2 regions of the Nonomuraea sp. NPDC050547 genome follow, and region 2 is predicted to be linked to the other one. Evidence: predicted binding sites of a transcription regulator. Region 2 holds the regulator's gene; the other holds the start of a gene.
The links. The regulator HspR, encoded in region 2, represses chaperone genes until heat shock. The targets are predictions, from matches to a motif close to ANTTGAGTCNNNNNGACTCAANT.
Positions count from the first base shown of each region.

Region 1 (14,579 bases), on a different contig from region 2:
GGCACCCAGGACATCTCTTCCGGCCGCGGCCCCTTCTTCCAGTAGGCCAGCACCATCGCGGTTGCGGTCGGGCCGCACCACGCCGCGCCGCCGTGGCCGGCGTGCGCGAGCTGCGACTTGCGCGGCACCGCGAGCTCCCGCCCCCAGGCCCGCCCGCCGCGGGCTCGCGTGCCGCCCGCGCGCGAGGCCACCGCGCCCAGCGTTCGGATCTCCGGCAGCGCGGCGGAGCCCGGCCGCCGATACAGCGACACGCGCAGCCGGTAGGCGGTCACCGCCCGCCCCGCCTTGAACACGTCGGCGGCGACCCGCCCCTGGGCGTCGGCCTGCCCTTTCACGGTGGTCCGCACGCCGTCATAGGACCAGCGGCCCATCACGTACCACCCCGATCCGGGCACCCGCAGCTCCACCCTGACCCAGCTGCCCGGCGGAGTCGCGGCGGTCCACGACGGCACGATCTCGGTGGCGGCGAACCCGATCCGCCGCATCGGCCCGGTCCAGCGGGCCACCTCCCAGGCGCCCGCCCGTACGAAGCCACCGGCCACGAGACCGGCCTCCCGCCGGTAGACGACCCGCCCGTCCCCCGCCTGCCCCGGCATCACCATCAATATCGCGATCAGAATGCGCACCTTTTATCCATGGCCGCATTCGCGCATGTCCCACCCCAAAATTTCCTCCAGGTACGGCGAAGCCGCGATCTCGACGGGGAGAGATCGCGGCTTCGCCGCCCAACCGCGGGGATCAGGAGAAGTGGTACACGGGCTGCCAGCCCGAGTGGTGGCTCTTCGGCCCGAAGAAACCGCCCCGGCTCACGTCCACGTAGATGTGCGCGGCGTTCTTACCGGAGAACGAGTAGTGCTTCGGGTTCTTGGTGCAGTTCCTGAAGTTCTTGAAGGAGGTCGAGCCGTCGAAGCCGACGACCTTGAACGTCTCCCACGCGCACTTCTTGCCGCCCCACCACTTGGTGTTGGTGAGCTTGCTGTCGACTGTGTAGAAGTAGTGGTGCTTCCACTTCCACACCTTCTTCTTGACCTTCTCCACGACCCACTTGCAGTGCTTGTCGCCGTGCTTGTCCTTCCAGCAGATCTGCTTCTTGACGTGGAAGGTCTTCCAGTACCAGAACTTGTAGGGCTTCTTGTCGACGCTGACGTGACCCTCGGCCCTGGACTTGTGGTCGCTGGAGAAGTAGGGCCCCCAGTCCGCCTCGTAGTAGGGCGAAGCGGTGGTGGTGGCCGTGGTGGTGGCGGTCGTCGCGCCGGCGACGGCCGGGGCGGCGACGGCGGCCATGGTGGCCGCCGCGACGCCGATCAGGATTCGTGAGACGAATCGCACTTCGAGGTCCTCCTCGGGAGAGGTTGTGCTGACTCGTCATTGGTACGTCGCGGGGATTGCCGAACACTTTCAAATTACTTGATAAGGCTCTTTTCCCGATCTTTGACAAACAATAAAGATCCCCCTCCGGAAATCACCGGGGAGGGGGATCTTTATTTTCCGCGTCACTCGGCCGGGATGACCGCGCCCGCGTACTTGCTCCTGATGAACTCCTTGACCTTCGGGTCCTGCAGCAGCTTGCCCAGGGTCACGACGCCCGCGTCCTTTTCGTGGCCTTCCTGCACGACCAGGCCGTTGACGTACGGGTTGCCCTCGGTCTTCTCCAGCACCAGCGCCTGCGAGGCCGGCTTCAGGCCCGCCTCGATGGCGTAGTTGCCGTTGATGACCGCCGCGTCGACGTCCTCTAGCGAGCGGGGCAGCAGCGGCGCCTCCAGCGGCTTGAAGGTCAGCTTCTTCGGGTTGCCGGTGACGTCGCGCTCGGTGGCGGCGGTGCCGACGCCCTCCTTCAGCGTGATCAGGCCGTTGTCGGCCAGCAGCTTGAGCGCGCGGCCGAGGTTCGTGGCGTCGTTCGGCACCGCGACGGTCGCCTCGTTCGCCAGCGCGGCGACGTTGGTGATCTTCTTCGAGTACAGGCCCAGCGGCTCCAGGTGGACCGGGGTGACGAAGCTGAGCTTGGTGCCCTTGGACTTGTTGAAGTCGTCCAGGTACGGCTTGTGCTGGAAGAAGTTGGCACCCAGCTGGCCCTCGTTGAGCTGCACGTTCGGCTGCACGTAGTCGGTGAACTCGACCACCTCGAGGTTCAGCCCGGCCTGCTTGGCCAGGTTGTCCTTGACGAAGGTGAGGATCTCCGCGTGCGGCACCGGGCTGGCGCCCACCTTGAGCACCGTGTCGGCCGACTCGGCGGCCGGCTTGGCCGAACTGGTGGCGGACTGCGACGTACCGCATGCGGCGAGCAACAACGACAGGGCAGCGACACCCACGAAAGCGCGAATCTTCATATTGATCTTCCTTTTGATGTGAAAAGAACTACTTGTGCGACATGCGCCGCGCGACGAGGTCCCCGAGGCTCTGGATCAGCTGCACGAGCACGATGAGCACCACGACCGTGGCGACCATGACCTGCCCCTCGAACCTCAGATACCCATAACGGACGGCCAGGTCCCCAAGCCCGCCGCCGCCGACGGTCCCCGCCATGGCCGAGTACCCGACCAGCGCGACCACGGTGACGGTGATCCCCGCGACGATCCCGGGCAGCGCCTCCGGCAGCAGAACCTTCCGCACGATCGCGGTACGGCCGGCGCCCATCGCCTGGGCCGCCTGGACCACATCCCCGCCGACCTCCCGCAGCGCCGTCTCCACGAGCCGCGCGAAGAACGGCACCGCGCCCACGGTCAACGGCACGACCACGGCGATGGTGCCGATCGTCGTCCCGACGACCAGGCGGGTGAACGGGATGATCGCGATCATCAGCACGATGAACGGCAGCGACCGCCCGACGTTGACGACCGCCCCGAGCACCGCCTTGAGCGCCGGAACCGGCCGCAGCCCACCCCGATCGAACACGACCAGCGAGACGCCGAGCGGCAGCCCGAGCACCACGGTGAACAGAGTGGCCAGCCCCACCATGGCCGCCGTCTGCCCGGCGCCTTCCCAGAGCAGCGGAACAATCTCATCCCAGCTCACAGAACCCCCCACCCTTCAGCCACCGAAGCAGCTCCCGCCCCACCGACCTGAAAGCCCAGCGCACCACGCACCCGCCCCGGCCCGGTTCCCTGCGCCGAGACGGCGGGGTGGTGGTCGGGGGTGGGCGGCGCAGCAGGTGCGGCGGGTGACAGGGGCACGGTGGCGGGCCACGTACGCGTCGTGGCGGCGCGGGCCACGTCCGACGTGCGCGGCGCTCGGATGATCGGCGCGAGCCCACGGCGGCGGGCGGCGCCCACCTGGCCCCGCCGTAGCGGAAGAGCGGCGCCCGCACGGACGGGCAGCGGGCGAACGGCGAGTCGTCGCAACGGACGCGCGGCAGGGGAGAGCGGGAAGATCACGAGGCCACCTCCACCAGCAGGCCCTTGTCGCGCAGGTACGAAAGCGCGGCCGGGTCGCCGGAGAGGGTGACGCGCAGGCGGCCCACGCGGGACCCGGCGAGGTCTTCGATGGCGCCGCCCAGCACGTTGATGTCGGCGTCGAACTTGCGGACGACCTCCGAGATCACCGGCTCGTCGGCGTGGCCGGTGAAGGTGAGGGTGATGTCGCCCGGTGACGGTGCGGGCAGGGGGAAGATCTCGCGCGTCAGGCGCGAGCCCGGGGTGCGGATGAGGCCGGCGATGGTGCCGGATTCCTCGATGCGGCCGCCGGCCATGATGGCCACCGAGTCGCAGACCGCCTTGACGACGTTCATCTCGTGGGTGATCAGCAGGATGGTGAGGCCGAGTTCCGTGTTGAGGCGCTTCAGGAGCCCCAGGATGGAGTCGGTGGTGGCGGGGTCCAGGGCGGAGGTGGCTTCGTCGGACAGCAGCACGGCCGGGTTGCCGGCCAGGGCTCTGGCGATGCCGACCCGCTGCTTCTGGCCGCCGGACAGCTGCCTCGGGCGGTCTGCGCCGCGGCCGCCGAGCCCGACGAGGTCGAGGAGTTCGGCGACGCGGCGTTCGCGTTCGGCCCGGGGCACGCCCATGACCTCCAGCGGGAACGCCACGTTGCCCGCGACGGTCCGCGACGACAGCAGGGCGAAGTGCTGGTGGATCATGCCGATGCGCTGGCGGGCCTGGTTGAGCTCGCGGTCGCCGAGCCGGGTCAGGTCCTGGCCGTCGACGGTGACGGTGCCGGCGTCGGGGCGTTCGAGGAGGTTGACGCAGCGCAGCAGCGTGCTCTTGCCGGCGCCGCTCTGGCCGAGCACGCCGAAGATCTCGCCCTTGCGCACGTGCAGGTCGACGCCGTCGAGCGCGGCGGTGTCCCCGTACTGCTTGCGCAGGCCGGAAGCCTGGATCACGAAATTTCCCCATCACGGATGGCGACCACGCGTGGGCGGGCCGCTGAGACGAACTCGAGCTGGAACAGGCTGGTGAGGGGGAAGGGCTAGCGCGTGCCGGGGTGGAAGGGCAGGTGGCTGAGCCTGCGCAGCACGTAGCTGGGTGGTGCGATCATGAGGAGGTACCTTCGGCGAGAACGGGCGGGCGGGTCGCTCAGCGGGCCTGACAGGCCATCGCGCGCATTCGGCGCATGCCACGACACATGACGTCGCCCATGGCGCTCATGTCTTTCGCGTATGCCTCGTTCACGCTGGTGCCAACGACCTCTTTACCGTGCCCTATTCCCCCGGCCGGTTGTGAGCTGCCTCACGGGCGTGGAACGCCAAGCTGCCCCGCCGTACCAGATCCAGCTGGTACGGCGGGGCAGGCGCGGGAGGCGTCAGGCGGCCGCGGAGGCGGCGACCTTGGCCGGGGCGAGGGCGATGTCCAGGACCTCGCGCACGTCGCCGACCGCGTGGATGGTCAGCTCGTCGCGGATCTCCTGGGGCAGATCGTCCAGGTCGGGCTCGTTGCGGGCCGGGATGAGCACCGTGGTGATGCCCGCCCGGTGCGCCGCGAGCAGCTTCTGCTTGACGCCGCCGATCGGCAGGACCCGCCCGGTGAGCGAGATCTCGCCGGTCATCGCGACGTCGTTGCGGACGAGGCGGCCGGACAGCAGCGAGGCCAGGGCGGTGGTGAGCGTGACGCCCGCCGACGGACCGTCCTTGGGGACGGCGCCGGCCGGGAAGTGCACGTGCACCGACCGGTCCTTCAGCGCGGTGACCGGCAGCTCCAGCTCCGCGCCGTGGCTGCGGAGGTAGGACAGGGCGATCCTGGCCGACTCCTTCATCACGTCGCCGAGCTGGCCGGTGAGCGTGAGCCCGGTGTCGCCGGTCTCGGGGTCGGCCAGCGACGCCTCGACGTAGAGGACGTCGCCGCCCGCTCCGGTGACCGCCAGGCCGGTGGCCACGCCGGGCACCGACGTGCGCTGCTTGGACTCCGGCAGCGACGACTCGGGCACGAACCGCGGGCGGCCGAGGTAGTCGACGAGCGCCTCGGCGCTGACGGTGACGGGGACCTCGTCCTTCGCCGCGATCTTGCGGATCACCCGGCCGACCGCGCGCTCCAGGGAGCGCACGCCCGCCTCGCGGGTGTACTCGGTGGCCAGGCGGCGCAGCGCGCCCTCCTCGAAGGAGATCTCCGCGGCCTCGAAACCGGCCTGCTTGAGCTGCTTGGGCAGCAGGTGGTCGCGGGCGATGGCGAACTTCTCGTCCTCGGTGTAGCCGTCGAGGGTGACGACCTCCATGCGGTCGAGCAGCGGCCCGGGGATGGCCTCCAGGACGTTGGCCGTGGCCAGGAAGAGCACGTCCGACAGGTCGAGCTCGACCTCGAGGTAGTGGTCGCGGAAGGTGTGGTTCTGAGCCGGGTCGAGCACTTCGAGCAGCGCCGCGGTCGGGTCGCCCCGGTAGTCGGCGCCGACCTTGTCGACCTCGTCGAGCAGGACGACGGGGTTCATCGAGCCCGCCTCCCTGATCGCGCGGACGATGCGGCCGGGCAGCGCGCCCACGTAGGTGCGCCGGTGGCCGCGGATCTCGGCCTCGTCGCGCACGCCGCCGAGGGCGACGCGGACGAACTTGCGGCCCATCGAGCGCGCGACGGACTCGCCGAGCGAGGTCTTGCCGACTCCGGGAGGACCGGCGAGGGCGAGGACGGCTCCGCTGCGGCGGCCGCCCACCACGCCGAGGCCCTTGTCCTGGCGGCGCTTGCGCACGGCCAGGTGCTCGATGATGCGGTCCTTGACGTCGTCGAGGCCGGTGTGGTCGGAGTCCAGCACCTCACGGGCGCCGTTGATGTCGTAGGTGTCGTCGGTCCTGGTGTTCCAGGGGATGTCGAGGACGGTGTCGAGCCACGTGCGGATCCAGCCGGTCTCGGGCGACTGGTCGGAGGTCCGCTCCAGCTTGTCGACCTCCTTGAGCGCGGCCTCGCGCACCTTCTCGGGCAGGTCGGCGGCCTCGACGCGGACGCGGTAGTCCTCTTCCTCGCTCTCGGCCGAGTCGCCCTTGAGCTCCCTGAGCTCCTTCTGGACGGCGGAGAGCTGCTGGCGGAGCAGGAACTCGCGTTGCTGCTTCTCCATGCCCTCCTGGACGTCCTTGCGGATCGTCTCGGCGACGTCGAGTTCGGCGAGGTGCTCGCGTGACCAGTCGACCAGTTTCGCCAGCCGGTCGGCCGGGTCGGGCGCCTCCAGCAGCTCGACCTTCTGCGCGGTGGTCAGCCACGGCGTGTAGCCGGAGCTGTCGGCCAGCACGGAGGGGTCGTCGATCTGGTTGACCTGGTCGACCACCTGCCACGCGCCGCGCTTCTGCAAGATGGTCGTGGCCAGCGCCTTGTACTCGCGGGCCAGCTCATGCGCGTGCTCGCCGGGCTCCACGCGGTCGACGCTGTCGGCCTCGACCCACAGGGCCGCGCCGGGCCCGGTGGTGCCGGTGCCCACGCGCACGCGGTTCACTCCGCGTACGACCGCCGCCGGCTCACCGCCCGGCAGTCGTCCGACCTGCTCCACCACGGCCTGCACACCGATCGCGCCATATCTGCCGTCGATCCGGGGAACGAGAAGCACCCGTGGCTTGTTGCCACCGGATGCCTGGGCCGCGTCTATCGCAGCACGCACCTCGGAGTCGGACAGGTCGAGCGGCACCACCATTCCGGGCAGGACGACCTCGTCGTCCAGCGGCAGCACCGGGAGGATCAGCTTCTCACTCATGCGAACTCCCAAGGGTTGAGTTATACCGACTCAATTCATCGGAGCCTCTGAATGTTCCCAAGCTTGCCGATGTTCGCTCACGGCGATCGTAATCATGTAAGTAGCCCTTGAGAGTGACGCGGGCTACCCGGCACCGGCCATAGGGTCGTTCAGGTGATATCCGCCCTGGTGCGGCCGCTGAAGTTCGCACTGTTCACGGGCAAAGCCGAGCCGCCTCCCTTCACGACCCGCCGCACGCGCGTCCCCGCGCCGCGCTGGCTGACCCCCTTCACCACCCTCGACGGGGTACGGCTGGCCGAGCTGGCCCTCGCCCTCTACCTGTACGGCGTGGCCGGCTCCGACCTGTGGGACCGGCTGGACGCGCAGAAGGTGGAGGCGCCCTCGCCGCTGGTGCTCCAGATGGCCTTCCTGGCGCTCTCCCTGCCCGTGGCCCTGCGTGACCGCTGGCCGCTGGGCGCGTGGCGGGCGGCGCTGGTGACGCTGCCGGCGTACGTGTTCGTCGACCGGACGATCGACGGGTTTCCCCCTCAGGGCATCTCCTACACGTGGCCGCTGGTCCTGACGTACGTGCTGGTCCTGTACACCGTGGCCTCACGCAACACCGAGGGCGTGTCCATCGCCGTCTGGGTCGTCTCGATGGCCTTCGTCGGGGTGGTCAACACCAACGTGCTGCCCATGGCCGGGGCCGTGTTCGCGGTGCCGCTGGTGCTCGGCTACAACGTGCGGGCCCGGCGCGGGGCCTCGGCCAGGCTGGCCGAGGAGTCGCAGCTCAAGGTGGTGGCCGAGGGGGCGCAGGCCGTTCTGGAGGAAAGGGCGCGCATCGCGCGCGAGCTGCACGACGTGGTCGCGCACCACATGTCGGTGATCGCCATTCAGGCCGAGGCGGTGCCGCTCAAGGCGGCCGGGGACGCCAGGCAGTTGGAGGAGGGGCTGGCGGTGATCCGCTCGCTGTCGCTGGACGCGATCGCCCAGCTCCGGCAGGTGCTCGGCGTGCTGCGCGACGCCGACGGGCGCAAGGAGACCACGCCGCAGCCGGACCTGGAGCGGATCGACGCGCTCGTGGCCAACGCGCGGGCGGCCGGGCTGGCCGTGCTGTTCAGAAGATCGCCGCAGGTGGAGGAGGTGCCGCAGGCCGTGGGGCTGTCGGCGTACAGGATCGTGCAGGAGTCGCTGAGCAACGTCATGCGGCACGCGCCGGGGGCGACCGTCTCCCTGGAGGTCGCGCGGGAGCGGGACGAACTGGTCGTACGGGTCGCCAACGGCCCCGGCGCCAGGCCCGCCGAATCCTCGGCCGGGGCCGGGCACGGGCTCGTGGGCATGCGGGAACGGGCGGTGCTGCTCGGCGGCACGCTGGAGGCGGGGCCGATCGCCGACGGCTTCGAGGTCGTCGCCCGGCTGCCCCTGGAGGCGGCGTGATCAAGGTCATGATCGCCGACGACCAGGGCATGGTACGCACCGGCTTCACCGTCTTCCTCGGCGCCCAGAGCGACATCGAGGTGGTGGGCGAGGCGGCCGACGGCGCGCAGGCGGTCGAGCGGGCGGCGGAGCTGCGGCCCGACGTGATCCTGATGGACGTGCGCATGCCGGTGATGGACGGCCTCGAAGCAACCCGAATCATCGCTCAACGCGAGGATATTTCGGCCAGAATCCTGATCCTGACCACCTTTGATCTGGACGACTACGTCTACGAGGCCCTGCGCTCCGGTGCCAGCGGCTTCCTGCTGAAGGACGCCTCGGCCGTCCAGCTCGCCGAGGCCGTCCGTGTGGTCGCCGGCGGCGACGCCCTCCTGGCCCCCGCGGTAACCCGGCGCCTCATCCGCGAGTTCGCCCGCCTCGGCGGCCCGCGCGCCCCGTCGACCCGCCGCCTGGGCCGGCTGACCGAGCGCGAGACCGAGGTCCTCGTCCTGGTCTCGCGCGGCCTGTCCAACCAGGAGGTCGCCGCCAAGCTGGTCCTGTCGGAGCAGACGGTCAAGACACACGTGGGCCGTGTGCTGACCAAACTCGGCCTGCGCGACCGCGCCCAGGCCATCGTCTACGCCTACGAGAGCGGCCTCGTCCGCCCGGGAGACTGACGACGGCTTCCCGGGGCGTCAGCTCGCGACCGAGACCGTGACCGTCCGGCCGTCGCGGACGGGCAGGACCGCGACGGTGTGGCGGACGCCGTCGATCGTCTTCTGGACGCCCGGCACGCGGTGTCCGGCGACCGTCAGCCAGCGGTGCCCGGCCGGGAAGCGGGCCTCCCAGAACGTGAGCCCACCGGTGCGGTTGGTGAAGGTGGTCGACGTCCGGCCGTCGTGGCGGACGTCCACGGTGCCGCCGCCGACCGGTACGGCGTCCACGCGCAGCCAGGGAATGTCGCCGGGCAGGCGCGACTGGGTGGCGACCGTGCGCCTCGGGGCGTCGGGCTGGACGCCCATCAGGCCCTCGACGGTCTGGCTGACCAGGGTGAACGGAACCTCCGGATAGTCCCCGTTGAGGCCCTGGCGGTTGCTGACGTGGCGGGCGTCGCGCTGGTCGTAGACGTGCTGCATCCACTTCCAGGCGGTGTCGTTGCGGTTGTGGCGGAAGAAGGTGTCGGGCAGGTAGGTGATCGCCTCGATGTTGGCCGGCCGGTCGGGGCCCGAGGCCTGCGCGTCGACGAAGTCGAGGTAGGCGTCGTTGCGCGGGCCGGCGTCGATGATGCCCTTCATCGGCATGAACCAGCTGTTCTCCTTGCCGAAGCCGGTCAGCGGGGCGCCGTCGATCGTGTACGCGCGGACGAACTCATCCGTGCCGGGCTTCACGCTCCACGTCTGGTTGAAGTAGCGCTTGAGGTCGCGGGCGCGGGCCCCGGTCTCCATCGACAGGCGCACCTCGCGCTTGTCCAGGGCCATGTCGGCCAGCGCCCGGTAGGCCTGGTACTGGGCGCCGATGCCGTCGCCGGCCTCGGCCAGCGGCTCGCGGCTGACCTCGTTGTAGCTGGCCACGCCCTGGAAGATGCCCCTGCCGGTGCCCTCGGCGACGCCGTTCGGCTTGGCGCCGTCGTGCTGCTCGACGAAGCCGGTGGTGGCGTTGCGGTAGTAGTCCCAGAAGACCGGGTCGTCGAGGTAGGCGCGGTCGCCGGTCCAGCGGAAGGCCTGGTTGGCCTTCTCCACCAGCTCGAACGTGGCCGGCACCTCGCGCACGAAGTTCGTCGGCGACTTGTAGTCGATCGTGTGCCAGGTCCTGGCGTCGAAGTTGATCGCCCACACCGGATAGAACTTGTGCTCCGGCGTCGCGCTGGCGGCGAACGAGCGCAGCATGTTCTTGTTCTCCGCGTCGAAGCCCAGGATGTGCGCGCCGGCGAGCTGGTGGGCGAAGTCACGCGAGTAGTACGCGGTGCGGTGGGCGTATCCGCCCCAGTAGGTCGGGGTGTACGGGGCTTCGCCCGGGTCGACCGGGTTGGTGGCCCCGATGTTGATGGGACCGACGACGCCGTCCTGGTGAACCCACCCGGCGGCCTTGGCCTTGGCCCAGTCGAACATCGCGACGACCTTGGGGTTGCCCGAGCTCACCCGCGGGTCGGCGGGGGCGGCCGGGGAGATCATGAGGTCGTCGGCGTTGACCCAGCCGGAGCCGGACCCGAACACGATCTCCAGGGTGTCGCCGGCGTTCAGGCTCAGGCGCGACAGGGTGTAGCGGCTGTAGACGCCGCGGGCGGGCAACGTGACGCTCGCCGCCTCGGCGCCGTTGACCTTGGCGGAGAACGTGCCGTCCGCGCCGCCGGTGGCGATCCACGCGGAGATCGAGTAGCGGCCCGCGGCCGACACCGTGATCGACTGGCTGACGCTCTTGCCGGGGCCGGAGTCGAGGTAGATGAGCCGCGCGCCGCCGTGGGGGTTGTTGGTGGCGACGCCGGAGCCGGCGGTGAACGTCCAGCCCTCGGGGCCCTTCTCGAAGCCGGGGTTGACGATGACGAGCGGCGCCGCGGCGGAGGCGGCCTCGGCGGGGGTGACGAGAGCGGCGGCGAGGAGGGCGGAGGTTAACACGACGCGTTTCATGGGGTCTCCCGATGATCGGATGAATCGTGCGGTACTACGGAAGGAAGGAGCCGGGACGAAAGAGGTCAGGCGCGGGGCGCGGCCGTGGAGCCGCGCACGACCAGCTCGGGGTTGAACAGCAGCTCGCCCGTGGGCACCTCGCGGCCGCTCACCAGCGCGACCACGCCCCGGGCGACCTCCTTGGCCAGCCGGTCCACCGGCTGGCGGACGGTGGTCAGCGGCGGGTCGGCGAACTCCATGATCATGGAACCGTCGTGCCCGACCACGGACAGGTCGGCGGGCACCGACAGGCCCTCGCGGCGGGCTCCGCGGATCACGCCGAGCGCCATGAAGTCACTGGCCGCGACGATCGCGGTCACGCCCTGCTTGAGCAGGCTCAGCGCGGCGGACTGGCCGCCCTCGATGGTGTAGTGCTGCCGGACGATCCACCGCTCGGTCTCGGCCGCGCCGCGCCTGGCCAGCGCCGCGCGGAAGCCCTTGACCCGCCGGTCGGCGGGCTGGTTGCCGACCGGGCCCGAGGCGATGCCGATCGCGCGGTGTCCCAGCGCCCACAGGTGGTCGACGGCCAGCTCGGCCGACTGGAAGTCGTCGGTGGAGTAGACGGGCGCGTCGTGGCCCTCGAATCCGCCGTTGACGCCGACGAACGGGATGCGGCGCGCCGCCAGCACGTTGAAGGTCTCGGGGTCGGCGCCCTCGACGGTGTTGCTGGCCGACAGGAACACCACCGCCGCGACGCCGTGGTCGGCCAGCGACGTGACGAACTCGCGCTCCTGTATGCCGCCGGGCAGCGCCGGGCAGAGCACGCCCTTGAGCCCGTGGGGCGCCAGCGCCGCCTCGATCAGCTCGCTGGCCTCGGAGAAGAACGGGTTCGACAGCCACGGCGTGATCACCGCGACGATCTGGCCGCGGGTGGAGCGTTCGTAGCCGAGCTCGTTCATGGCGCGCTCGACGGCCTCGCGCGTCTTGGCGGCGACCCCGGAGCGCCGGTTGATGACCCGGCTGACCGTGGCCTCACTCACGCCCGCGCGGGCGGCCAGCTCGGTGATGCCGATCTTCACGGGGTCCCCTCCAGAATCGCCAGCCCGGAGGGCGGCACGGACAGCACGCTCAGGCCTGGCTCCAGCCGGCGCCGCGCCCGTTCGATGATACGGCCGGCGGCGTCGTGGACCACGGTGGCGAACACCCCTCCCGGCCCGGCGACCTCGACGACGAGGCGCGGCGCCGCCGTACCGTTGACCAAGGTGATCTTACGGTGCCGGGCGGTGTCCAGGGCCGCCACCCGCTCGGCCGTGACGGTGACGACGCACGCGTCGCCGCGCCCGGCCCGCACGACGGGGTAGAGCTCGTCCGGGCGGCCCGGCTCGACCTCGCCGTCGAGCAGCAGCGGCCGCAGCCGCCGCCACTGCGCGAGCCAGAAGCGCAGCATCTCGCGCTGCTCCGCGCCGAGGCCGGCCAGACGCGCGGAGATCTGCGGTACGGCGTGCAGCGCCCCGATCAGCTGCCTGGCGGCGCTCGCGGGCGGCGCCGCCGGATCCCACATGAGCATGTCGGAGTGAACGGCCCCGCGCACGGCCAGCAGCCCGATGTCGATCGTGCGGACCCGGTTGGCCACGGCGTCGGCGGGGCAGTCGTCGGCGCGCAGCATGTTTCCGAAGCCCGCCATGCCCGGCCCCACGTACGGCTGGCGCAGCTCGATCAGCGCCTCGGGCGCCAGCGCCGCCCGCACCTCGGTCAGCAGGAGGCGCATGGCCTCGCCCACGTCGGCGACGTCGCCGTGGGTGGGCTCGCCGGCGTAGACCATGGCGTCGTCCAGGAAGTCGATCTTCAGCCCGTCGAGGCCGTAGTCGTGGACCAGGCGGGCGCACGTGTCCACGACATGCGCCCGCACCTCGGGGTGGCGGGGGTCGAGCACACGGGCGCCGGGCGGGCCGCCGGAGGCGGGGGCGTACTGGGCGAGCGCGTCGAAGCGGTCCGCCTCGGCCCCGAGCAGGAGGGGCGCTACCCAGAGCAGGTACTTGAGGCCGAGCGCCCGCACGCGAGCGACATGACCCTTAAGATCCGGAAATTTCGTGATATCGGGTTGCCAGTCGCCGACGCCCGGATAGCCGCGCCCGTTCCCCTTCTCCTGCCAGCCGTCGTCCACGATGACCACACCGCAACCCAGATCCGCCGCCAGCCGGGCCTCCTGCTCGACGGCCTCCTGCTCGACGGCCTGGCTGAAGCCGTACCAGGTGGAATAGACCGGCTCGCGAGCCGCAGCGGGCACCGGCGCCGGCCCTCGTCCCAGCTCGGCCCGCAGCAGCCGCATCGCCACCGCGACGCTGTCCGACCGGGGCGCGAGGTAGAGCCGGTAGGTCCCGGCGGGCGCCCGCAGATGCACCACGAACGCCTTGTTCTCCTCCGACACCCCGAACCGCATCGAACATTCGGGCACCGGATCGGCGGCGGCGAAGGCCAGCATCGTCCGTCCGGAACTGTCATAGAGGCATCCGGCCGCGGCCCCCTTGACCAGCGAGATGTCGGCCCGCCCCGCCCAGTCGGCCACGATCGTCCGGCTCCAGCGGCAGTCGGGGTGCCAGAACCCCACCGCGTCCCCGAGCGCCACCGACAGCCGGATCTCCATCTCCTGCCCGGAGTGGATCTCCAGCACCGCGGCGCCGCCGGGCAGCCGCTTCAGCTCCCGGCGCGCGGAGGCGGGCAGCACCGCCAGCCGTACGTCATCGAGCAGGTGGGCGGTGGGCGCGGGCATCAGCTCCGCCGTCGTGACGCTCACTCTTTCACAGCTCCAGCGAGAAGTCCGGACACGAAGTGTCGTTGCAGCAACAGGAACAGCACGGCCATCGGGAGGGCGGCGACGGCCGTTCCGGCGAGGATCTGGCCGTAGTCGGTCTCCGTGGCGCCCTGCAGGGAGGCGATGGCCAGCGGGATGGTGTAGGCGTCCTTGGTGCGGAGCGCGATGAGGGGCCAGACGAAGTCGTTCCACTGGTAGAGGAACAGGTAGATGCCCAGGGCGGCCAGCGCCGGGCGCATCGGTGGCAGGACGATGCGGACGAACAGCCGCAGTTCGCCGCAGCCGTCGGCGCGACCGGCCGCCAGGAGCTCGTCCGGCAGCGCGGACATGCTCTGGCGCATCAGGAAGATCCCGAACGGCAGCGCCAGGTTCGGCAGGACGATGGCCTGGTAGGTGTTGAGCCAGTCGAGAGCCAGCATCATCTTGAACAACGGCACCAGCGTCACCTGGCTCGGGATGACCAGGCCGAGCATGAGCAGGCCGAACAGGAGTTCCCTGCCCTTGAAGGAGTACTTGGCGAAGCCGTACCCGGCCAGGGTGCAGACGGCGCCGGACAGGATCGTGTAGATCAGCGAGATCAGCAGGGAGTTGAGCACGGTCCTGCTGAAGCCGATGCCCTCTTCGAGGTTGGCGAGGTTGTCCAGGAGGTGGCCGCCGGGGAGCAGGGGTGGCGGGCT
Region 1 is NZ_JBITGW010000002.1:198,059-212,637, reverse strand. Features, by position in the region: gene ACIBHY_RS05435 (C39 family peptidase) at 1-626, opposite strand, end outside; gene ACIBHY_RS05430 (hypothetical protein) at 739-1,329, opposite strand; gene ACIBHY_RS05425 (MetQ/NlpA family ABC transporter substrate-binding protein) at 1,494-2,327, opposite strand; gene ACIBHY_RS05420 (methionine ABC transporter permease) at 2,356-3,012, opposite strand; gene ACIBHY_RS05415 (methionine ABC transporter ATP-binding protein) at 3,368-4,312, opposite strand; gene lon (endopeptidase La) at 4,732-7,092, opposite strand; gene ACIBHY_RS05405 (sensor histidine kinase) at 7,246-8,508, shown strand; gene ACIBHY_RS05400 (response regulator) at 8,505-9,164, shown strand; gene ACIBHY_RS05395 (hypothetical protein) at 9,183-11,111, opposite strand; gene ACIBHY_RS05390 (LacI family DNA-binding transcriptional regulator) at 11,177-12,169, opposite strand; gene ACIBHY_RS05385 (glycoside hydrolase family 36 protein) at 12,166-13,884, opposite strand; gene ACIBHY_RS05380 (carbohydrate ABC transporter permease) at 13,881-14,579, opposite strand, start outside.
Region 1: lon (endopeptidase La) is a predicted target of HspR. The motif match lies at 7,106-7,128, and genes of this name have one in related genera.

Region 2 (14,579 bases):
CGGCCAAGGGCCCGGAGCCGGTCAAGCCGGTCGCCGACACGATCAACACGAGGAAGGTTCCCTTCGCCAAGGCCAAGTCCTTCGACAGGGGCCGCAAGGTCAGGCTCACCTGGGAGTCGGGCGTGGCTCCGTGCACGGTGCTCGCCCGGGTGAAGGTGAAGGAGACCCGGGGCAAGGTCACCATCACGCTCTACGAGGGCACGCCGAGGAAGGCCAAGGACGTCGCCTGCATCATGATCGCCATCCAGAAGACGACGACCGTCAAGCTCAAGGCGCCCCTGGGCAAGAGGAAGATCGTCGACGGCGCCAAACTCCGATAGTTCGGGATATGTCCAGATGAGGACATCCCCAGTGACTTCCCTGCGATTTCTTGCGTAGATCAAGACAAACGGTCACTGGGGGGTTCTCTTGACACGGCTCTTACGCGCGCTCACCTCTGTGCTCTTACTCGCCGCCGGCATGGTCGCCTTGGTCGCGCCGCCCGCGCAGGCCCTGCCGGCGCAGTTCCAGAAACAGGTCGTCTTCAGCGGCCTGACGCGCCCGTCGAACATCGAGTTCGCCGCCGACGGCCGCGTCTTCGTGGCCGAGAAGAGCGGGATCATCAAGGTCTTCGACTCCCTCACCGACACCACCCCCACCGTCTACGCGGACCTGCGCACCCAGGTGCACAACTTCTGGGACCGCGGCCTGCTCGGGATGGCGCTCCACCCGAACTTCCCCGCCGACCCCCGGCTGTACGTCCTGTACGCCCGCGACGCGGTCCCCGGCGGGAACGCTCCACGCTGGGGTACGGCCGGCGCCACCGACGACCCCTGCCCCAGCCCGCCCGGCCCCACCGGCGACGGCTGCCTGATCACCGGCCGCCTCTCCGTCATCTCGCCGGCCGGCGCGGAGACGCCGCTGATCACCGACTGGTGCCAGCAGCACCCCAGCCACTCGACCGGCGACCTGCAGTTCGGCCCCGACGGCATGCTGTACGCGACCGGCGGCGACGGCGCCAGCTTCAACTTCGCCGACTACGGCCAGGACAACCTGCCCAGCTCCGACATCACCCCGGACAACCCCTGCGGAGACCCGCCCAACTCGGTCGGCACCGCCCTGTCGCCCCCGTCGGCCGAGGGCGGCGCGCTGCGCTCCCAGGACGTGCGCACCAGCGGCGACCCGAGCGGCCTCGACGGCACGATGATCCGCGTCAACCCCGACACCGGCGCCGCCGCCGCGGGCAACCCGAACGCCGGCAGCGCCGACCAGAACACCGCCAGGATCGTCGCCAACGGCCTGCGCAACCCGTTCCGCCTGACCAACCGGCCGGGCACCGCGGAGATGTGGCTGGGCGAGGTCGGCTGGACCACGTGGGAGGAGATCAACCGCGTCGCCTCCCCGACCGCGGGCGTGACGAACTTCGGCTGGCCCTGCTACGAGGGCGCCAACCGGCAGGGCGGCTACGACGCGCTCAACCTGACCCTGTGCGAGAACTACTACGCGGCCGGCCCGTCCGCGCACGCCGCGCCGTACTTCGGCTGGAACCACAGCACCCGGCCGGCGCCCAACGACCCCTGCCCCAGCGGCAACTCCTCGGCCAGCGGGGTGGCGTTCTACCCGGGCGGGCCGTACCCGCCGGCCTATGACGGCGCGCTGTTCTTCTCCGACTACAGCCGCTCGTGCGTCTGGGTGATGACCAAGGGCGCCAACGGGCTGCCCGACCCCGCGACGATCACGACGTTCGACTCCGGTGTCGGCTCGGTCGAGCTGGAGACGGGGCCGAACGGCGACCTGTTCGCGGTGGACTACAACGCCGGCACGGTCGTGCGCTACCTGTACAACAACAACCCGCCGACGGCCGCGATCACGGCCAGCGCGACCTCGGGAGAGGCCCCGCTCGCGGTCAACTTCTCCGGCACCGGCTCGGCCGACCCCGACGGCGACTCGCTCACCTACGCCTGGGACCTCGACGGCGACGGCGAGCTCGACGACTCCACCTCCGCCACCCCCTCGCGCACCTACACCCAGCCGGGCTCCCACACGGTACGGCTGCGCGTCAGCGACGGCAGGGGCGGCCAGGGCGACGCCACCGTGACGATCAACGTCAGCAACACGGCGCCCACGGCGGCGATCACCACCCCGACCGCCGCGACGACCTGGGCGGTGGGCGAGTCGATCGGGTTCTCCGGCACCGGCACCGACGCGCAGGACGGCACGATCCCCGGCTCGCGCATGCACTGGGCGCTGATCATGCACCACTGCCCGGGGGGCTGCCACGAGCACGAGATCACCACGTTCACCGGCGCGTCCGGCTCCTTCCAGGCACCCGACCACGAGTACCCGTCGCACCTGGAGCTCAAGCTCACCGTCACCGACGCGCACGGCCTGACCGACACCAAGAGCGTGCTGCTGCAGCCCAAGACAGTGAACCTGACCTTCCAGACGAACCCGCCCGGCCTCCTGCTCGGCTTCAACGCCGAACAGACGGTCGCGCCGTTCACCCGGACGGTGATCGTCGGTTCGAGCGTCGGCCTGTCCGCGCCTTCTCCCCAGGGCGACCAGGGCTTCGTCTCCTGGTCGGACGGCGGCGCCGCGGCCCACAACATCACCGCCCCGGCGAGCGCGGCCACCTACACCGCGACCTATGAGACCGTGACGAGCCAGCCGGGTCTCGTGGCGGCGTACTCGATGAACGAGGGCACCGGCACCGCCGTCGGCGACGCCTCACCCTCGGGCAACAACGGGACCACGACCGCGACCACCTGGGCCCAGACCGGCAAGTACGGCAAGGCCCTGTCGTTCAACGGCACCTCCAGCTGGGTCACCGTCGCCGACTCGCCCAGCCTGCGCCTGACCGGCGGCCTGACGTTGGAAGCCTGGATCCGCCCGGCCACCACGACCGGCTGGCGCACCATCGCCATGAAGCAGTTCGGCAACGACCTCGCCTACTCCCTCGACCTCAACGACCGCGCCCACAGCACCATCCACACCACCTCGGAACGCGGCCTGTACGGCACCACCTCCCTGCCCCTCAACACCTGGACGCACGTCGCCGCCACCTACGACGGCGCCAACCTCAAGCTCTACGTCAACGGCACGGAAACCAGCTCAGTGGCCGCATCAGGAAATATCAGGACCGACAACGGCGTGCTGCGCATCGGCGGCAACGCCGTCTGGGGCGAGTACTTCAACGGCCTCATCGACGAGGTGCGCATCTACAACAGAGCCCTGACGCCCGCCCAGCTCACCGCCGACATGAACACCCCGATCGGCACCCCCCAACCGCCCGACACCCAAGCGCCGAGCGCCCCCGGCTCCCCGGCGGCCACCGGCGGCGCCGGCTTCGCCTCCCTGTCGTGGACCGCCTCCACCGACAACGTGGGCGTCGAGGGCTACACGATCCACCGCTCGGCGACGCCCGACTTCACCCCGTCCGGGGCGAACCAGGTCGGGTCCACGCCGTCCACGTCGTTCACCGACTCGGGCCTGGCGGCGGGCACGTACTACTACCGCGTGCGCGCCTTCGACGCCGTCCCCAACACCAGCGCCTCGTCCGGCGAGGTGAGCGCGGCCGTGACCGCGCCACCGACCGGCCAGGGCCTGGTGGCGGCCTACGCCATGAACGAGGGCACCGGCGTCACCGTCGCCGACTCCTCGGGCAGCGGCAACAACGGCGCCTCCACCGCCACGTCCTGGACGACCACCGGCAGGTACGGCAACGCCCTGTCGTTCAACGGCACCGGCAGCTGGGTCACGGTCGCGGACTCCCCCAGCCTGCGCCTGACCGGCGGCATGACCGTGGAGGCGTGGGTCAGGCCGGCGGTCGGCACCGGCTGGCGCACGATCGTGATGAAGCAGTTCGGCAACGACCTCGCGTACACCCTCGACCTCAACGACCGCGCCCACAGCACCATCCACACCACCTCGGAACGCGGCCTGTACGGCACCACCTCCCTGCCCCTCAACACCTGGACGCACGTCGCCGCCACCTACGACGGCGCCAACCTCAAGCTCTACGTCAACGGAGCGGAGGTGAGTTCCGTCACCGCGTCGGGGAACATCAGGACCGACAACGGCGTGCTGCGCATCGGCGGCAACGCCGTCTGGGGCGAGCACTTCAACGGCCTCATCGACGAGGTGCGCATCTACAACAGGGCCCTGACCCCGGCCCAGCTCACCACCGACATGAACACCCCCATCACCTGACGGACCGCTTGCCGGCCGTCAGCCGCTCGGCCTGCCTGCGCCCCACCTCAGCGGTGCGGCGCAGGTAGTCGATGATCACTTCCAGCTCGCTCCCGGAGTAGCCGGTGAGCGCCTGGCCGAAGTCCGTGCCGGGCTCGGTCCAGGCCGCCCCGATCCGTTCCCTCGCCGCGGGGGCCGGCGCGACGAGCGTGCGCCTGCGGTCCTGCTCGTCGGCCTGCCGTACGACCAGCCCGGCCTTCTCCAGGCGGTCGACCAGCCGGGTGGCCGACCCATGCGTCAGTCCCGTGAGCGCCGCGACCCTGCCCGTGGTCACCGGACCGGGCTCCAGGTCGAGCAGCCCGAGGCACTGCAGGTCCGTGGGGTGAATGCCGAGGCTGTCGGCCAGCGCCTGGTTGAACAGCACATACGCCGCGTAGTGCCGCTGGCTCTCGGCGACGAGGACGTCGAACAACTCCGCGCGGTTTGACATCGTGCGCCTCCACTCGGCTAACTTATGTGCGTCACGCAATATTTGCGTGACGCCTTCATTTTATCGTCCTGAAGGGACAACCCCAGCATGACCACCCTCGTCACCGGAAGCCGCGGCGCCGTCGCCCGCGCCCTCATCCCGATGCTGCGCGAACGCGGCCTACCGGTCCGCGCGGCCTCCAGCGCGCCGGACGACGCCCGGACCATCCGCTGCGACCTCACCGATCCGGGCACCTTCCCCGCCGCGCTGGACGGCGTGAGCTCCGTCTTCCTCTACGCCGAGCCGTCCCACGCCGACGCCTTCGCCGCCGAGGCCGCCAAGGCCGGAGTGCGGCACATCGTGCTGCTCTCCTCCTCCTCGGTGCTCACCGACGACCCGGCCGGCAACCCCCTGGCCGTCTCCCACCTCGACGCCGAGAACGCGCTGCTCCGCTCCCCGATCCCGGCCACGCTGCTGCGCCCGGGAGCGTTCGCCGGCAACGCGACGGCATGGTCGTGGGCCGTCAAGTCCGGCGAGCCGGTCAGCCTGCCGTACCCCGGCGCGCACAGCGACGCGATCCATGAGGACGACGTGGCCGCCTGCGCCGCCGCGGTGCTGGCCGATCCCGGGCTGGGCGGCCGGGCGTACACGCTGACCGGGCCGCGGTCGATCACCTTCGCCGAGCAGCTCGAGATCCTCGGACGCGCGCTCGGCCGCGAGATCGGCGTCAAGCCCGTCACCCGCGAGGAGTGGAAGGCCGAGGTGGCCCAGTACGTGCGGGGCGCCTATGCCGACGCGCTGCTCGACTGGTGGCAGTCGTGCGACGGCGTGCCCGCGTCCCTGACCACGGCCGTCGAGGACCTGACCGGCCGCCCCGCCCGTACCTTCGAGTCCTGGGCCCGCGCCCACGCCGCCGACTTCGAGCGCTGACGGCTCAGCCCTTGCGCGGACAGCCCTTCGGCATCCGCGGAGGGAGGTCCGTCCAGCCGCTCACGAGGGTCGCGTCGTACGAGACGATCCGGCCGCCCTTGACGGCGTAGGCGACATTGGCCTGCCAGGCGCCGTTGTGGAGGCTGATGAAGAGGCGGTACTTGACGGGCACGTCGTTGAAGGTCCCGCCCTCCCCGCCCAGGTCCACGACCAGGCCCTCGCGGCCGAGCGGATCGCGCGCGACGCCGTGCGCGCGGGTGCCGGGCTGCCCGGCCAGCACGCGCAGCACCCCCGCCCGCACCTGGGGACTGATCGGCATGTACAACATGTTGCCGAGCACGGGGGCGAACTCCGCGAAGGATTCGCGGAAACCCCGCTCGTTCCAGATCCGGTTGTACTCCCGGAACTTCCGCTCCAGAGCCCCGGTCTCCGCGGGCAGCGCCGCGAGGTCGGCCATGGTGAAGTCCGCGACGGACCTGTCGCCGTACCTGCCGCCCCAGTCGCCGCTGAAACCCCACACGCACTTGCCGCCGGCCACCCGCCACAGCATGACCTGATCACCGGCCGACCGCGGCAGCCAGTTCTCGGTCCGCGTCTTGTCGTCGGCCGTCCGTGACGTCCGCCAGTACCGTCGTGGCGGCTCATGCAGCTTCTCGATCCGCGCGGCGAGGTCGAGCATGGCCTGGTTCGGCCCCGGCTTCGGAGAAGGCGCCGGGGTCAGCACCGGGGCGGGCGCCGGCGCGAGGTTCGCGGCCAGCGCGACGACCACCGCCACGACCGCCGCCGTCGCCACTGCGGCCCATGCCCAGCTCCTCCGTGCCCAGTTCCTCGGCGCCCAGTTCCTCGGTACCCAGTTTCTCCGTGCCAGGCTCCCTCGCGAGGTGAGCCGGCCCGGCCGCGGCCGGGTCCGCGCGGCCGCCGCCTTGGCGCGCCCTCTCGCCACGACCTCGTCCGACGGCGGCCGGGCGTCGGGCAGGGCACGTGCGAGCAGCTCCAGCTCATCCATCGACTCCACCGAACTCCTCCTTGAGCGCCTCGCGCAGTTGCTTGCGCGCCCGGTTGAGCCGGGACGCGACGGTTCCGTAGGGGATGTCCAGAGCCGCGGCCACCTCGGCGTGGCTCAGCCCGGCCAGCGCGACCAGCAGCACCACGTCGCGGTCGCGCCGCTTCAGCCCGGCCAGCGCCCCCGCGAGCGGCCCGGTGAAGCGCGCGGCGTCGATCCGGTCGAGGACGGCGTCCTCCCGGTCGTCCCAGTCGCGCTCGGCCGCGCGGGCCAGCGCCTTCCACCTCCTGCTCTCGGTACGGCGGTGCCGAGCGACCAGGTTGGTGGCGATGCCGTACAGCCAGGGCCTGACCTGACCCGCCGCCGGGTCGTAGCCGCCGCGCAGCGCGGCCACGAAGACGTCCGCGGCCAGATCGTCGGCGACGTCCTCGGTCAGGCGGCGGGCGATGTAGCGGTGGATCTCACCGAAATATCGGTCGAAGAGATCGGGTGGAACCCCCAGCGGATCTGCCCCGTTACGCGTGTTGTGCACGATCACACCCGTTCTTGCCCGATGCCGCGGAATGCTTTCACGCTCATCGGGGTTGAGTCGGGTAGGCTCAACTCGTTTGACAAAGGCCACTCGGCTTCGTAAGTTGAGCCCATCGGACTCAACTTTGACTACAAGGACGTACTCATGGCACGTGCGGTAGGTATCGACCTGGGGACGACCAACTCTGTCGTCTCGATCCTCGAGGGCGGTGAGCCCACCGTCATCGCCAACGCGCAGGGCTCGCGGACCACGCCGTCCGTGGTCGCCTTTGCGAAGAACGGCGAAGTCCTGGTCGGCGAGGTCGCCAAGCGACAGGCCGTCACCAACGTGGACCGGACCATCCGCTCCGTCAAGCGGGAGATGGGCACCGACTGGTCCCAGGAGATCGACGGCAAGAAGTTCTCCCCCCAGCAGATCAGCGCGTTCGTGCTGCAGAAGCTCAAGCAGGACGCCGAGGCGTACCTGGGCGAGAAGATCACCGACGCGGTGGTCACCGTCCCGGCGTACTTCAACGACGCCCAGCGTCAGGCGACCAAGGAGGCCGGCACCGTCGCGGGCCTCAACGTCCTGCGCATCATCAACGAGCCGACCGCGGCCGCTCTGGCCTACGGGCTCGACAAGGACCAGGACCAGACCATCCTCGTCTTCGACCTCGGCGGCGGCACGTTCGACGTGTCCCTGCTCGACGTCGGCCAGGAGGACGGCCACGGCTTCGTCGAGGTGAAGGCCACCTCCGGTGACAACCACCTCGGTGGCGACGACTGGGACCAGCGCGTCGTCGACGAGCTCGTCAAGCGCTTCCAGAACGCCCACGGCGTCGACCTGGCCAAGGACAAGATGGCTCTCCAGCGTCTCCGCGAGGCCGCGGAGAAGGCGAAGATCGAGCTGTCCAGCCAGTCCGAGACGAACATCAACCTGCCCTACATCACCGCTTCCTCCGAGGGGCCCCTGCACCTCGACGAGAAGCTCACCCGCAGCGAGTTCCAGCGGCTCACCGCCGACCTGCTCGAGCGGACCAAGGGCCCGTTCCACCAGGTCATCAAGGACGCCGGCATCAAGGTCGCCGACATCGCCCACGTGGTGCTCGTCGGTGGTTCGACCCGCATGCCCGCCGTCTCCGAGCTCGTCAAGGAGCTGACCGGCGGCAAGGAGCCCAACAAGGGCGTGAACCCGGACGAGGTCGTCGCCATCGGCGCCGCCCTGCAGGCCGGTGTGCTCAAGGGTGAGGTCAAGGACGTCCTGCTGCTCGACGTGACCCCGCTGTCGCTGGGCATCGAGACCAAGGGCGGCATCTTCACCAAGATCATCGAGCGCAACACCACGATCCCGACCAAGCGCTCCGAGGTCTTCACCACGGCCGAGGACAACCAGCCGTCGGTGCAGATCCAGGTGTACCAGGGCGAGCGTGAGATCGCTTCCTACAACAAGAAGCTGGCCACCTTCGACCTGACCGGCATCGCCCCGGCGCCGCGCGGCATCCCGCAGATCGAGGTCACCTTCGACATCGACGCCAACGGCATCGTCAACGTCTCCGCCAAGGACCTCGGCACCGGCAAGGAGCAGACGATGACGATCACCGGCGGCTCCGCGCTGCCGAAGGACGACATCGAGCGCATGATGCGCGAGGCCGAGTCCTACGCCGAAGAGGACAAGCAGCGCCGCGAGGAGGCCGAGGTCCGCAACAACGCGGACGGTCTGGCCTACCAGACGGAGAAGTTCCTGCGCGAGAACGACGACAAGGTTCCCGGCGAGATCAAGACCGAGGTGAACGAGGCGCTCACCGAGCTGAAGAAGGCTCTTGAGGGCACCGACACCGACGTCATCCGCACGAACGCCGAGAAGCTGGCGACCGTCAGCCAGAAGATGGGCTCGGCGATCTACGCCCAGAACCAGCAGCAGGGCGGCGAGGGCGCTCCGCAGGACGCCACTCCCGGCCCCGAGCAGGACAAGAGCGACGACGACGACGTGGTCGAGGCCGAGATCGTCGACGACGACCAGCCGAAGAAGGACAAGTGATGCCGGGGGCAGACGAGCCGGTGATCCGCGACAACCGCAAGATCGACCCCGAGACGGGCCAGGCGCGCCAGAGCGCCGGGTCCGACTCCCAGGACGCCGCCGGCGCGGGCACGACCCCCGCGCCCGGCGCGGGCTCCGCCAACGGCGGCGGCGAGTCGAACACCAGCGGCGCACCCGGCTCCGACACCATCCTGCTGGCGGAGCGCACCGCCGATCTCCAGCGGCTCCAGGCGGAGTACACCAACTACCGCCGCCGGGTCGAGCGCGACCGCGTCGCGGTCCGCGAGCAGGCCATGGCCGGGATTCTCGCCGAATTCCTGCCGGTCCTCGACGACATCGGCAGGGCCCGCGACCACGGCGAGCTCACCGGCGGCTTCGCGAAGGTGGCCGAGTCGCTCGAAGCGGCCGTCACCAAGCTGGGGCTCAGCTCGTTCGGGCAGAAGGGCGACCCCTTCGACCCGACCATCCACGAGGCGCTGATGCACAGCTACTCGTCGGAAGTGTCCGAACCCACCGCCATCGAGGTGCTGCAGTCCGGGTACCGCCTCGGAGAGCGGGTGCTGCGCCCGGCGCGAGTGGCCGTGGCGGAGCCGGACGACTCGCCGGCTGACGACGACAACGACGAAAACTAAGACGAAGGGCCATCGATGAGCACCAAGGACTACCTGGAGAAGGACTACTACGCCGTCCTTGGTGTGCCCAAGACCGCCACCGCAGACGAGATCAAGAAGGCTTACCGGAAGCTGGCCCGGCAGTATCACCCCGACACCAACCAGGGTGACTCCGTCAAAGAGGCCAAGTTCAAGGAGATCTCCGAAGCCAACGACATCCTGTCGGACACCAAGCGCCGCAAGGAGTACGACGAGGCCCGGACGCTGTTCGGGTCCGGCGTCGGCGGCCAGCGTCCCGGCGGTGGCGGTTTCCCGTTCGACCTCGGCGACCTGTTCGGCGGCACCGCCGGCCAGCAGAGCGGCGGCAGCGGTGGCGGCGCGGGCGAGCGGCTCGGCGACCTGTTCGGCGGGCTGTTCAACCGGGGTGGCGCCGGCACCGGCCGTACCGGCGGCACGACCAGGCCGCGGCGCGGGCAGGACATCGAGTCCGAGGTCACACTGACCTTCACCGAGGCGGTGGAGGGCAGCACGGTCTCGCTCCGGCTGACCAGTTCGGCCGCGTGCAAGTCGTGCACCGGCACCGGCGCCAAGGCCGGCACCACGCCGCGCGTCTGCCCGACCTGTGAGGGCACCGGCGCGGCCAGCCGCAACCTGGGCAACTTCGCCTTCTCCGAGCCCTGCCGTGACTGCAAGGGCCGTGGTCTGATCGTCGACGACCCCTGCCCCGACTGCGACGGCAGCGGGCGGGCCAAGAGCACCCGCACGATCCAGGCGCGCATCCCCGCGGGAGTGGGCGACGGCCAGCGGGTCAAGCTCAAGGCCAAGGGCGCGCCGGGCGAGAACGGCGGGCCCGCGGGCGACCTCTACATCGTCACCCACGTGAAGCCGCACGCCGTCTTCGGCCGGACCGGCGACAACCTGACCATCACGGTGCCCGTGACCTTCACCGAGGCCGCCCTGGGCGCCGAGATCAAGGTCCCGATCCTCAAGGGCCTGCCGGTCACGCTGCGTATCCCCGCGGGTACTCCCAACGGGCGCACCTTCCGCGTCCGGGGCCGCGGCGTCACCCGCAAGGACGGCACCAAGGGCGACCTGCTCGCCAGCGTCGACGTGCTCGTGCCGGAGACGCTCGATGAGAAGTCGCGCGACCTGCTGACGGAGTTCAGCACGGCCACCGCGGGCGACGACCCGCGCGCCGAACTCATCCAGCGAGCCAGAAGCGAGTAAGCCGATGGACGCCAACTATTTCGACCTGTCCGACGACACCCCCGTCTACGTCATCTCGGTGGCCGCGCAGCTCTCGGGACTGCACCCGCAGACGCTGAGGCAGTACGACCGGCTCGGACTGGTCAGCCCCGGCCGCACGGCCGGACGCGGCCGCCTCTACTCCACGCGCGACATCATCATGCTCCGCGAGGTCCAGCGCCTGTCCCAGGAAGAGGGCATCAACCTCGCCGGGATCAAGCGCATTCTCGAGCTGGAGAACGAGGCCCTGCGGCTGCGTGAGGAGGTTCACCGGCTCAGGGCCGAGATGCAGATGGTGAGGGCGTTGATCCGCTACGAGCTGCCACCGGGGGCGTAAGAACACATGGACTACAAGCTCACCCAGAAGAGCCAGGAGGCGCTGTCGGGGGCCATGCGGCGTGCCGCCGCCGAGGGCAATCCGGAGATCGCCCCGGCCCACCTGCTGACCACGCTGCTGGCCCAGACGGGCGGCACCGCCGTACCTCTGCTGGAGGCCGTCGGAGCCGACTGGAAGGCGATCCGCGCGAAGTCGGAGGAACTGCTCGCGGCGCTGCCGAAGGCGCAGGGCGCCACGGTGTCGGCGCCGTCGAGCTCGCGCCAACTGCTCACCGTGATCAACACGGCCGCGCAGCGCGCCAAGCGGCTGGAGGACGAGTACGTCTCCACCGAGCACCTGCTCGTCGCGCTCGCCGCCGACGGCGGCCAGGCCGCCGGCCTGCTCAAGGCTCAGGGCGCCACGCCCGAGGCGCTGCTCGACGCCTTCGAGAAGGTACGCGGCAACGCCCGCGTCACCAGCGAGACTCCGGAAGACACCTACAAGGCGCTGGAGAAGTACGGCGTCGACCTGACCGAGCGGGCCCGCAGCGGCAAGCTCGACCCGGTCATCGGCCGCGACTCGGAGATCCGGCGCGTCGTCCAGGTGCTCTCGCGGCGTACCAAGAACAACCCGGTCCTGATCGGCGAGCCCGGCGTGGGCAAGACCGCCGTCGTCGAGGGGCTGGCCCAGCGCATCGTGGCCGGTGACGTGCCCGAGTCGCTGCGCAACAAGAGGCTGATCTCGCTCGACCTGGGCGCGATGGTCGCCGGGGCCAAGTACCGGGGCGAGTTCGAGGAGCGGCTCAAGGCCGTGCTCTCCGAGATCAAGGAGAGCGACGGGCAGGTCATCACCTTCATCGACGAACTCCACACGGTCGTCGGCGCCGGGGCCGCCGAGGGCGCCATGGACGCGGGCAACATGCTCAAGCCGATGCTGGCCCGCGGCGAGCTGCGGATGATCGGCGCGACCACGCTCGACGAGTACCGCGAGCGCATCGAGAAGGACCCGGCGCTGGAGCGGCGTTTCCAGCAGGTCTACGTCGGCGAGCCGACCGTCGAGGACACCATCGCGATCCTGCGCGGCCTGAAGGGCCGCTACGAGGCGCACCACCAGGTCGTGATCGCCGACAGCGCGCTGGTCGCCGCCGCCGCGCTGTCCGACCGCTACATCACCAACCGCTTCCTGCCCGACAAGGCCATCGACCTGGTCGACGAGGCCGCCTCCCGGCTCCGCATGGAGATCGACTCGCGGCCCGTCGAGATCGACCAGCTCCAGCGCAACGTCGACCGCATGAAGATGGAGGAGCTCGCCCTCTCCAAGGAAACCGACGAGGCCAGCCAGCAGCGCCTGGAGCGCCTGCGCAAGGAGCTGGCCGACCGCCAGGAGGAGCTCAACGCCCTGGTCGGCCGCTGGGAGCGGGAGAAGGCCGGGCTCAACAAGCTGGGCGACCTGAAGAAGCAGCTCGACGAGGCCCGCAGCACCGCCGAGCGCTTCCAGCGCGACGGCAACTACGCCGAGGCCTCCAAGCTGCTCTACGACGAGGTCCCGCGCCTGGAGAAGGAGCTGGAGATCGCCGGCGCCGCCGCCCAGGAGGCCGAGTCCCAGCCGATGGTCAAGGAGGACGTCGGCGCCGACGACATCGCCGAGGTCATCTCCTCCTGGACCGGCATCCCCGCCGGACGCCTGCTGGAGGCCGAGACCGCCAAGCTGCTGCGCATGGAGGAGGAGCTCGGCCGCCGCCTCATCGGACAGTCCCAGGCCGTCCAGGCCGTCTCCGACGCCGTACGGCGCAGCCGCGCCGGCATCTCCGACCCCGACCGGCCCACGGGATCGTTCATGTTCCTGGGCCCGACGGGCGTCGGCAAGACCGAACTGGCCAAGGCGCTGGCGGAGTTCCTGTTCGACGACGAACGGGCCATGACCCGGATCGACATGAGCGAGTACTCCGAGAAGCACAGCGTGGCCCGGCTGGTCGGCGCGCCTCCTGGATACGTCGGCTACGAGGAGGGCGGGCAGCTCACCGAGGCGGTACGGCGGCGGCCGTACACCGTGGTGCTGCTCGACGAGGTCGAGAAGGCGCACCCCGAGGTCTTCGACATCCTCCTGCAGGTGCTCGACGACGGCCGGCTGACCGACGGGCAGGGGCGCACGGTCGACTTCCGCAACGCGATCCTCATCCTGACCTCCAACATGGGCTCGCAGTTCCTCGTCGATCCCAAGCTGGAGAACGGCGCCAAGCGCGATGCGGTGATGGGCGCGGTGCGCAACGCGTTCAAGCCGGAGTTCCTCAACCGGCTCGACGACGTGATCCTGTTCGACGCGCTCGGCTCGGAAGAGCTGGGCCGGATCGTCGACCTGCAGATCGACCGGCTGGCCCACCGCCTGGCCGACCGGCGCATCACGCTCGACGTCACCGCGGCGGCCCGCGAGTGGCTCACGCTCACCGGCTACGACCCCATGTACGGCGCCCGGCCGCTGCGGCGGCTGGTGCAGTCGGCGATCGGCGACAAGCTGGCCAAGGAGGTGCTGGCCGGGGCGGTCGTCGACGGCGACACGGTCCGGGTGGACCTGGGCGACGACGAGCTCACCGTGGAGCGCGCCGCCTGAGGTCAAAGGCGATCTCCGGCCGGGGCGGCCGGGTAAGGTCTGGCCCACCCTTCGGGCAAGCACCCCTCCCTGTCCCGGCCGCGTGACTAGCTTCAGCGTTCGTCGGATCACCAAGAACGATCAGGGGGACGTGAAGTGTCATCTCGGAGCATCCGAAGCATCCTTGCGGTGGCCACTCTGACCACGGGAGTGAGCTGGCTGGTCGCGGGCCCCGCGCTGGGGGCGGACTACTGCGCCGACAGGGTCGCCGCCCTGCGGGCGCCCACCACGGTGGCCTCGGTCTGCGAGGAGCTGCTCGACCTGCGGATGAGCGGCAACTACGGCGAGAGGATGACCGCGCCCAAGGACAGCGACCTGGCGATGTCCGCCGAGACGCTGGCCAGGAAGGCGGGCCTGCCCGGCCTGTCGAAGGCGTCGGCGGTACTGAGCCTGGCGGACCTGGGCGGCGTTGCCGCGGCCGCCGGCGCGCCGTCGATGCCCACCGGCACGCCGGGGGTGGCGGGCCTGAGGAGCGTGGCGAACGTGCCCACCGCGCCCGATCTGCCGGGTCTGCCCAACACCCCGGCGATCCCCGGCACGCTGGCGGCGCTGCCGGCGGTGCCGGTCGAGGGTGAGGTGCCCACGCTGCCCGACGCGTCCGGCCTGGTGGCCGGCGTGGAAGCCCCGATCGCTCTGCCGCAGCC
Region 2 is NZ_JBITGW010000009.1:155,008-169,586, reverse strand. Features, by position in the region: gene ACIBHY_RS23385 (hypothetical protein) at 1-320, shown strand, start outside; gene ACIBHY_RS23380 (LamG-like jellyroll fold domain-containing protein) at 439-4,188, shown strand; gene ACIBHY_RS23375 (MarR family winged helix-turn-helix transcriptional regulator) at 4,181-4,657, opposite strand; gene ACIBHY_RS23370 (SDR family oxidoreductase) at 4,745-5,566, shown strand; gene ACIBHY_RS23365 (hypothetical protein) at 5,571-6,581, opposite strand; gene ACIBHY_RS23360 (RNA polymerase sigma factor) at 6,565-7,101, opposite strand; gene dnaK (molecular chaperone DnaK) at 7,246-9,117, shown strand; gene grpE (nucleotide exchange factor GrpE) at 9,117-9,749, shown strand; gene dnaJ (molecular chaperone DnaJ) at 9,765-10,955, shown strand; gene ACIBHY_RS23340 (heat shock protein transcriptional repressor HspR) at 10,960-11,310, shown strand; gene clpB (ATP-dependent chaperone ClpB) at 11,317-13,896, shown strand; gene ACIBHY_RS23330 (hypothetical protein) at 14,065-14,579, shown strand, end outside.